Regions from separate parts of the Arthrobacter sp. U41 genome, predicted to be linked through region 1. Evidence: riboswitches for the same ligand, from Rfam matches in the RefSeq annotation. Region 1 holds a riboswitch; each other region holds the start of a gene.

Region 1 (3,266 bases):
GCCTCTCCCAATGCCTACGAGGTGAGCTGTCGGATTCGGATGGGAGTCACCCGGCCGCGCTGCTTCCTGGGAAGCTTTGCGACTTAACCCCAAGGCCTTCTTGCGAAGACCAAAATTGGTTCCCCCGCCCCTGCCAGACGATGTAATGCGAAAGGACCTTGAGCGGTGGCAGAGTTAGGCAATCCACTCAAGAGCGCCAACTTCGGAAAAGTTGGCGTAGGTCAAACGGTACAGCAGTTAAGAGTCAATGTCACATTCAGATCACGGAGTGTCACGAGAATGCGAGAGCGTCCCATCAGCTTTGTTACAGCCAGCCGGTCGGGTCAACGACTTCGCCGTTGACCATGACCTCAAAATGGAGGTGGCAGCCCGTGGAGGCGCCCGTGGTGCCGCTCAGCGCCACAACGTCGCCCCGGGAGACCTGCTGGCCCACCTTGACGCTGGCTGAGGACAGGTGGTTGTACGTGGTCTCCAGGCCGTTGCCGTGGTCGATCACGACCCGGTTCCCTCCGCCGTAGGGATGCCATCCGGTGAAGGTAACGGTGCCGCTGGCGGCAGCCAGGATGCCTGTGCCGCACTGGGCGGCGTAGTCCTGACCGCGGTGGAACTCCCCGGAGCCTCCGGTGATGGGGCTGACCCGGTATCCGAAGGGTGACGCGGTTTTCAACTGGGCAAGGGGTGCTCCGAGGCTGCCCGCGGAGGCTGCCCGGGTGATCGAGCCGACGGACTGGGCGCTCAGCAACTGCTTGAGCTTTCCGTCCGGGTCACCCTGGGTGGTGACGGCGGTGCGGTTGAAGTCGATCTTGGCTTCGGCGGCGGTGACGTCCGGCTGGACCGCGGCCGAGATGGAACCCGAGGCGGAGCCGGCATCGGTAGCCAAAACAGGGCCCGTAGCGGGGACGGTGACGGTGAGGACCAGTCCCGTGGCGGCCAGGGCAATGCCGGCCTTTTGCCCAACGCCGCTGGCGGCAGCAAATTCTGTTACCTGGCGGAACGGGCTGCGGCGGCCTCGGCGTTCGTCGCGGTGCACGTCGCGTGGGCGGTCTGCCAGGACGGCGGCGGCCGGACGGGGCTCCGGAGCAGGGCCGGTCGCACGACGGCGGCCCCTGGCGGTCTGGGTGGTCAAAAACGTTCCTCTCTGGAGAGCCTGCGAAGTTAGCTGTCGGATTCGGGTCAGAGAGATCAAAGACCCGGTCCGCCGTAAGCAAGCATCCAGGCACAGAGGCAGCCAAAAAGTCCCTCGGTGGAGTGTGCTTGCCGCTGACGGACTTCACCCCAAGGCTGTTGAACAGCCGGAAGTGGTTCCCCCGCCCCTGCCAGAAAGGTGATTCTGCGACTGATCCGCTGGCAGAGCTCGGCTCGGATCAGGTAACGCTTTGGTATCGGTGTTAGTGATCAACTATAGGCGATTAAGCCGCCCAGAGATAAATCCGTTATCCAACCTGTGCACAACTCATGGGTCATCCCATGAGTGGACAGTCAGCGCCGGTTAGTCGACGGTAACGAAGACGTGGGCAGCAACCTCGGGCGGGAGCTCCAATGCGCCTTCGATATCGGGGACCCGCACCGAGATGTACTCCCCCACGCGCTCCAGCGACACCAGTGCGCCGGGACGGATGCCGCCCTCGTCGAGCTGGACGAGCAGTTCCGGCTCCACCTGGATGGGCTCGGCGAGCCGGCTGACCGTGACCCTGGAGTCCGGCCCGTACCCGGCCATGGCCTCGAGCAGGTTCACGACGCCGTCCGCGTAGGGCTGGGAGGGCAGGCCGCCCAGTTCGGCGAGGCCGGGAATCGGGTTGCCGTAGGGCGAGACGGTGGGATGGTTGAGCAGTTCGAAAATCCGCCGCTCCACCCGCTCGCTCATGACATGTTCCCAGCGGCAGGCTTCCTCGTGGACGTACGCCCAGTCGAGCCCGATGACGTCGGCCAGCAGCCGTTCGGCCAGGCGGTGCTTGCGCATGACTTCGATGGCACGTTTCCGGCCGGTTTCTGTCAGTTCAAGGTGCCGGTCGCCGGAAACAACCACCAGACCGTCGCGCTCCATGCGGCCAATTGTCTGGGAAACAGTGGGGCCGGAGTGGCGCAGCCGCTCGGCGATGCGGGCGCGGAGGGCGACGATGTTTTCTTCTTCAAGTTCCAGAATGGTCCGAAGATACATCTCGGTTGTATCGATCAGATCCGTCATTCAGCTCAGCTCCTCGGGCGCCGTCCTTGCGTGATTCCGACCGTACCGCGTGCTGCTGGCGCCCTGGCGGGGACCGCCGTACGTTCGCAGGCCAGCTTAGCCTATTTTGAATTACTCCGGATAATCTCAATGACCGGACTGTGACGGGCTCTTTTGCCTCCCCCGCCGGGCAGTCAGGCAGAATGAAACGACAGGCTCCGCCGCAGCGACCCTGCCGGACCACCTCCCAAGCCACACTTTGTACCTGCCGAAAATTGGAGCCACTGTGAGCGACACCAGCATCACGATTCCCGCAAACCTCCTTCCCAAGGACGGCCGGTTCGGCGCCGGACCTTCCAAGGTCCGTCCTGAACAGCTGGAGGCCCTCGCCGCAGCATCGAAGCTGCTCGGAACGTCCCACCGCCAGGCGCCGGTGAAGAACCTCGTGGGATCGGTCCGGAACGGGCTCAGCCAGTTCTTCCGCGCCCCCGAGGGCTACGAGGTCATCCTGGGCGTCGGCGGTTCGACCGCGTTCTGGGACATCGCCAGCTTCGGCCTGGTGGAAAACAAGGCGCAGCACCTGTCCTTCGGCGAGTTTGGTTCGAAGTTCGCCTCCGCCACCAACAAGGCACCGTTCCTGGCGGACTCCTCCATCATCAAGTCCGAGCCGGGCACGCGCCCGTCAGCCCGGGCCGAGGCCGGCGTCGATGTTTACGCCTGGCCGCAGAACGAGACGTCCACAGGCGTGGCCGCTCCGGTCCAGCGCGTGGCCGGCGCCGATGCGGGCTCCCTCGTCCTGGTGGACGCCACCTCCGCTGCCGGCGGGCTTGACGTTGACGTCGCTGAGGCGGACGTCTATTACTTCGCCCCGCAGAAGAACTTCGCTTCCGACGGCGGCCTGTGGCTTGGCTTGTTCTCCCCGGCAGCGCTGGAGCGCGCGGCGCGGATCAAGGCCGGCGGACGCTGGATCCCGGACTTCCTGGACCTCCAGACGGCGATTGACAACTCGCGGCTGAACCAGACCTACAACACCCCGGCGCTGGCCACGCTCGTCACCCTGGACGCCCAGGTGCAGTGGCTCAACGCGAGCGGCGGGCTGGAC
Region 2 (3,266 bases), 1.6 Mb from region 1:
AGCCGCGAGTGAACATCCCATCGCAAGAGCCATCGCCCGCGCGGCCAAGGGCGAAGGGCCGCTGATGCCTGTCACCGGCTTCGAGAGCGCACCCGGCGGAGGCGTCCGCGGAACGGTGGACGGACGCAGGGTGGTCGTCGGGCGGGCCGGGTGGCTTCAGGACAACGGCATCATCCTCGCAGCCGACCATCACGCGGCCCTGCAAACACAGGAAGGAACCGGCGCCACTGTCATCTGGGTCGCGGTCGATGGCCGGCCCGCGGGAATCATCAGCCTCACCGACACGGTCAAAGACGGCTCCGCCGCCGCGATCACCCGACTCAAAGCGCTGGGGCTCAGGCCCATCCTGCTGACGGGAGACAACGCCGCCGTCGCGGCGATCGTTGCCGCCGACGTGGGCATCCCGGCCCAGGATGTCCTTGCGGGGGTTCTGCCGGAAGGCAAAGTGGACGCGGTCCGGAAGCTGCAGGCTTCCGGGGCCATCGTGGCGATGGCAGGCGACGGCGTCAACGACGCCGCAGCCCTGGCGCAGGCTGACCTGGGCATTGCCATGGGCAGCGGGACGGATGTTGCGATCGCCGCGGCCGACCTGACGGTGATGGGGAACGACCTCGGCCAGGTGGCCCAGGCCATCGAGCTGTCCCGCCGGACCCTGGCCACCATCAAGACCAACCTGTTCTGGGCTTTCTTCTACAACGCCGTCGGGATCCCGGTCGCCGCGTTGGGGCTGCTGAACCCGATGATCGCCGGCGCCGCGATGGCCGCCAGCTCCGTGCTGGTTGTCAGCAACTCACTGCGCCTGCGCCGCTTCGCCGGGACGACGATCCAGGATCCGGCAGCGCACGAGCCGGCCGCCCGGCCGGTGGCCGTCCGCTAGCCCGGCGAACGAGGAGAAGTCTCAGGACCGGAAGTTCCGTCGATCAAACTGCAAGGCTCTGTTCCGGGCTCCAGGGGATCTCATGCCGTCCGGAGCCGGCTGCAGGTATTCCCGGGCCGCAAACGCGCAAGGGCCGGTGATCTGCTGCCCCCAAGGCAGCAACTCACCGGCCCTTGTGGCATGTTTCTAGGCGCCGGCGCGGACGAACGTGACGGGGCCGGTGGCGGTCAGCCACGACAGCGGATGCACGACGGTCTGGTTCTTGCCGTTCATGCCGGAGCTGAGGACCTGGCCGTTGCCGACGTAGATGCCGATGTGGCCCGGCTGGATGACCATGTCACCGGGCTGCGCATCACCGACGACCTTTCCGTAGCTCTTGAACTGCAACGGGGCCAGATCCCCGACAGGGATACCTGCAGACCCCAAGGCCTTTTCCACCAGGGCCGTGCAGTCCTGGATCGTGCCAAGCTGCGCGTAGGCGGCGGAAACCATTGCGGCGTTGACGCCGCCCGCCGCCGGAGCGGCAGCAGGGGCCGTGGCGGCCTGCGGCTGGACGGTGATGCGGGGCTGCGTCTGGACGCCCCCTCCGGCCCGGGCCGCCACCGGGGCAGGCTTCGGCGCCTGGACAGCAGGCTTCGGCGCCTCAATGACCGGCGCCGCGGTGGTGGTGACGGCGGGGCGTTCAAAGGAAATCCGGACGCTGGAGTCAGCGCTGAGCTGTGCCGGGGCCTGGCTGGACACCTCAAGAGTCGAGGCGGGGGCCGAGTCCCGCTGTGCCGGGGCCTCTGCGGCCTGGGCGGCGATCCCGCTGGTCAGAACGAGTCCCGACGCGGCGGCGATGACAGCGGCTTGGCGTCCCGCCCCGCCGGCGTTGTCGACGATGGTCTTGGAAATCGTCGCGAGGGTGCTGGTCTGGATGGTAACCGCGCGGTGGCGGCCCGGATTTTTGCGTGCGGACATGAAAGGAGCCTCTCCCAATGCCTGCGGGGTGAGCTGTCGGATTCGGATGGGAGACACCCGGCTGCGGTCTGCATAACTGCAGGGCGCGGCTTCACCCCAAGGCCTGCCCGAAGGCGAGCCAAAATGTGGTTTCCCCGTCTCTGCCGGACGATTTTGCGAAAGGATCCCGGGCAGCGGCAGAGTTAGGCAATCGGCTCGGGAGTGCCGTTTCGGAGAAATCCGGCACGGATTCGACCGTACGGTAAAACTGATGGCATGTCACATTCAGGTAACAACAGCGGGCCGGCGGCCGCCCCTTCCCGCTCCGGATGCCGTGCCGGTTCCGGGGACGGTCGAAATGAGCGCGGAATCCTGCTGCGGCCGGCGCGGATCGGCGGGGATCCAGCACATGTCCAGTGGCGCTGCCTTGTGGCGGTGCCCGCTTCCTTTGCAAGAAATACCCCTTGGGGGTATATTTGGTTTGTTGTCAGTGAAGTGGTTTGTCCAGGCCCGCGGACCCGCCGGCCGCTACAGCCGTTCATCCCCAGCATCCCCATCACGCCTTTCTGCAAAGGAACGACCTGACATGTGCACATCAGATATTCGGACCGAATTTTCCCTTTCCGCCGCGGATTCCTCTGGCCGCAGCTGTTGCGGCCCCGATGCCCGCGCACAGACGCTGGCCCCGGTCGAGGGCTTGGACTACCTGATCGAAGGACTTACTTGCGGGCACTGCGTTCAAACGGTTGAAAACGCGGTCAGGGCCGTGGACGGAGTGGAGTCGGCGACCGTCGAGCTCGTCGCCGGCGGAGTATCCCGTCTGACCGTCGCCGGAACAGTTGCCCTCACCGCGGTCCGGGATGCGGTAATCCGCGCCGGATACAGCCTCGCCAGCACCAGCTAATTCAGCGGCCGCCGAGACGGGCAACCATTAATGCGGGTGCTCAAGGAGGGTTTGCCTGCGGGGAGCGACAATTGACGAGGAGCCAGGTAACCCACAGAACTTGGGCTACCTCATCCACGCCTGCTACAACACCATCTCCGACCCCCGCCGGGGTGGTCTTCGCCAACGTCGCGTGCTCCCACTCGTCGGTGCCGTAATGATGTCAGTCCCACAATCGGCGGGGTACCGAATGCCCCGCGGCTGCACCGGATGAAACTCAGCCCTTTACCGGTTTGTTGAACCCATCAGACGCCGCGGCCCGCCCGGCCCGGTACCCTTGAACGAAGTCAACCCGCACGGAAGGAGAACCTCATGACCGACGCTTTATCCCGCCGCGTTACGTCGTTCCTCCGCCGCGCGGGCCTGCTGGCTGGTCTGCTGGCCATCATTGCCGGGATCTTCGGCATGCACATCATGACCGGCTCCCACATCATGCCGGCATCGGCCGCCGTTCCGGGCGCGGAGATGCCGCAGGTGATGCAGTCTCCGGCCACGGAACACACATCC
Region 3 (3,266 bases), 1.6 Mb from region 1:
CCGTTCTCGTTCCGCTGACAGGACTGCTGATGGTCGTACCGATCATCGAGGACGGACCGGCCAAGGCCGTCAGTGCGCTCATCATCGTCGAATTCATTTACGTGTTCATCGAACTCGTCGCCGACGCCGTGCCCGGGATCATGATGCGGATCAGTCCGCAGATCCTGGACGGGGCAACCCAGGCCCTGGCCGGGCACCCTGGCTGGCTGCCCGAGGCGTTGCGGGACCAGCAGCTCGCCGGGGACCTGCTGTGGTTCCTGGCCGAAATCGTCGACGTTCCCCTGATCATCCTGATGTTCGTCCGGTTCGCCCGCAGCGACCGGAGCGAAGCTATCTCCTTCGACAGCCTCACCGACGATCAGCTGGAAGCACTGAACCGTGAACACCTGAACGGCGCACACACACGCCCCGGCAACAGCGATGCGTAAAACCATCCCCCGCCCCGTTTGTCCGGGAGCCGCGGAAAGCCCTCTCAGATGAATGCGGCAGGATTGACCGTCCGGCCGTTGACCATAACCTCGAAATGGAGATGGCAGCCGGTGGAGTTTCCCGTCGTCCCCACACCGGCGATCAACGCGCCCCCAGCGACGACCTGCCCGACCGAGACACCGATGCTCGCCAGGTGGTTATACGTGGATTTCAAGCCGTTGCCGTGGTCCAACACGATCCTGTTTCCGCCGCCGTACTGGCTCCAACCCGCCTCGAGCACCGTCCCGGCTCCGGCGGCGAAGACGGCGGTGGAGCAGGCCCCGGTCAAGTCGATCCCGGTATGCCACTCCCCGGATGCCCCGGTCAGCGGGTTCACCCTGAGACCGAAGGGGGAACTGACATTCACGGAGGACAACGGCGCCCGCAACCCCACGCCAGGAACGGACGCCGCAGCCTGGCCAGCGCCCGGCCCGGTCGTTGCCGGAGTCCGGGCCGACTGGACGTTCGGTGCCGGTGATGCCCTCGGTGCAGGTGAGGAGCGGACGGCGGGCCGGTCAAAGGCCAGGCCGGCGCCTGCGTCGGCCGTGACCGCCGGCTGTTCAACTGCCGTTGCCGAGGCGGCGGGGCGTTCCCGGTCGGCGTCCAAGCGGTCCGGATCTGCCTGCGCCGCGGAGAGCACCGTCATGGCAATCAACCCCGTGACCGTCGCGGCCGCGCCCAGCCGCTGCCCGCGGCTTCCCCGGACGGCGGGCGTAAGGACGGCGGCCCGGCGCCGCCCCTGGGCAGGCGAAGACGTGGGAACGGCACGGCGGCGGCCGTGTATACGGTGGGAAGGCAAAACGCGTGTCCTCTCAGCGCCGGCGAAGTTAGCTGTCGGATTCGGACGAGTGGAATCTCCGGCCCGCCCCGCAAGCCGTCCCACAGGCGTGGACTCACAGGGCCGGCTTCACCCCAAGGCGCGCTATGGCGCCGTTTGAGGGTCCTCCGCCCCCGCCAAAAGACTGAAAGTTCATGGACCGCCGGCGGGGTTTGGCGAAGCGGCCTCACGCATACCCGTGCGGGGTATGTATTGCGTCAACTCTATCCAGCCTGGCCTCGAAGTTACAATTCCGTTATCAAAGGATAGCCATGCATAAACCTAGCCTCCCGACACCGTCGGACGCCGCTCCCCTGGCTCCGGAGACAATGCCGGGTTTCTCCCGGCGCCGTCTGCTGTCCTCAGCTCTTCTGGGCGTCCTGGCCGCCCCGGTTCTTGCAGGATGCGCCTCCGGCGATCCCCTCGCCCAGCAGGCCAAAGCCGGCGACAACAAGAACTACATCGCCGGGGACGGCTCCGTCACCGAATATGCCGCCGCCGAGCGGAAGCCGCCGGTGGCAGTAACGGGGGAACAGTACGACGGGACGGTCGTTAACTCCGGCGACTGGGCCGGAAAGGTGATCGTCCTGAACTTCTGGTACGCCGCAGGCGCCCCGTGCCGGCTCGAAGCGCCCCGGCTGGAAGCACTCTGGAACGAGTTCAAACCACAGAACGTCCTGTTCTACGGCTTGAACGTCCGCGACGAGGAAGCCGCTGTCGCCTTCGAACGGACCTTCGGAATCACCTACCCCAGCATGCAGGACAAAAACGGCGGCATCCTGCTGGCCATGACCCAGTACGTACCACCGCAGGCGGTCCCGTCCACCCTCGTACTCGACAAACAGGGACGGGTCGCCGCCAGGATCCTGGGCCTGGCCGATCAAAGCATCCTCAAATCCCTCATCACCGGCGCCGTAGCCGGAGGCTAGCCAGGAATCGGTTGCCCCGGATGCCCGGGGCCCAGAAGCGCATCGGCATCGGAAGGCCCTGGTGAAACTGCCCGCGCTGGCGGGCCGTTGGTGTGCAAGGGCGGCAGGGTTACTGTGGAGGCGGGCAGCCGGCGCCAGCCCGCTGCCCGCCTCACCACCAGCGACAGGAGCAACACCATGAGCCATCACATCGTTGCGATGCTTGACGCCTACCCAGGGGAGCTTGGTGGAATCGACAAGGACAAGCTCGCCGAATGCATCGCCGCATGCTTTCAATGTGCCCAGGCCTGTACGGCCTGCGCCGACGCCTGCCTGGGCGAGAGCATGGTCGCCGATCTGACCACGTGCATCCGCACGGATCTGGACTGCGCTGACATCTGTGCCGCGACCGGCAGCATTCTGTCCCGCCGGACCGGAACCAACGCCGACATCATCCGCACCGTTCTTGAGGCCTGCCGGGCTGCATGCGCCGCCTGCGCCGAGGAATGCGAGAAGCACGCCGGTATGCACGAACACTGCAGGATCTGCGCAGAGGCCTGCCGCAGGTGCCAAGCCTCCTGCACAGACCTTCTGGCAGTCCTGGCCTGATCACCAGCGATCCGCGCCGGAGTCCAAAAGCATGGCAGGCAACGGACACCGCGGGCCTGAACAATGCGCCCACGACAGATCCGGGCGGAAGTTCATCTTCAGTCCGGATAAGGTTACGTGATGCCCGGCAACGGTCCCGGCATGGCTCCTGAGGTCATTAAGGCTGGCCAGGGACCGGGTAAGGCAACGGGTACGCTCTGTGCGTCCGGCGCAGCCCCTTCAGGCACGGTGCCGCAGCCGCGTCTACTCGGGGCCTGGGCCTGGGCGCTCAGCGTTCACAGCGGGTGAAGCCGGCGCTACCTCTGCGGTGCCGCCTGCTTCTGCGGCGTCACTGAGCTGCCCGCGGTAGCGGACACGCCGGATTCGCCGCGTCATGGACACCATCAGCAGAATGACGGCGATAACCATGAAGGCCGTCATCACGAAGCCAAGAAGTCCGGGCGTAATCTGGTCAGCGGTCAGGC

The links. A riboswitch is a leader RNA that binds a small molecule or an ion and turns the genes downstream of it on or off. The one in region 1 is predicted to bind cyclic di-AMP.
Region 2: linked by a shared signal. The riboswitch ahead of ASPU41_RS16485 (NlpC/P60 family protein) and the one ahead of ASPU41_RS09470 (M23 family metallopeptidase) in region 1 are both predicted to bind cyclic di-AMP.
Region 3: linked by a shared signal. The riboswitch ahead of ASPU41_RS16540 (M23 family metallopeptidase) and the one ahead of ASPU41_RS09470 (M23 family metallopeptidase) in region 1 are both predicted to bind cyclic di-AMP.

What each region holds. Positions count from the first base shown of each region.
Region 1 is NZ_CP015732.1:2,043,998-2,047,263, reverse strand. It holds cyclic di-AMP (ydaO/yuaA leader) riboswitch at 1-175, opposite strand, end outside; gene ASPU41_RS09470 (M23 family metallopeptidase) at 305-1,126, opposite strand; cyclic di-AMP (ydaO/yuaA leader) riboswitch at 1,130-1,345, opposite strand; gene ASPU41_RS09465 (metal-dependent transcriptional regulator) at 1,490-2,185, opposite strand; gene serC (phosphoserine transaminase) at 2,451-3,266, shown strand, end outside.
Region 2 is NZ_CP015732.1:3,621,179-3,624,444, forward strand. It holds gene ASPU41_RS16480 (heavy metal translocating P-type ATPase) at 1-877, shown strand, start outside; gene ASPU41_RS16485 (NlpC/P60 family protein) at 1,064-1,837, opposite strand; cyclic di-AMP (ydaO/yuaA leader) riboswitch at 1,842-2,020, opposite strand; gene ASPU41_RS23090 (heavy-metal-associated domain-containing protein) at 2,403-2,720, shown strand; gene ASPU41_RS16495 (hypothetical protein) at 3,072-3,266, shown strand, end outside.
Region 3 is NZ_CP015732.1:3,631,071-3,634,336, forward strand. It holds gene ASPU41_RS23770 (cytochrome c oxidase assembly protein) at 1-428, shown strand, start outside; gene ASPU41_RS16540 (M23 family metallopeptidase) at 473-1,267, opposite strand; cyclic di-AMP (ydaO/yuaA leader) riboswitch at 1,276-1,464, opposite strand; gene ASPU41_RS16545 (TlpA family protein disulfide reductase) at 1,558-2,214, shown strand; gene ASPU41_RS16550 (four-helix bundle copper-binding protein) at 2,392-2,802, shown strand.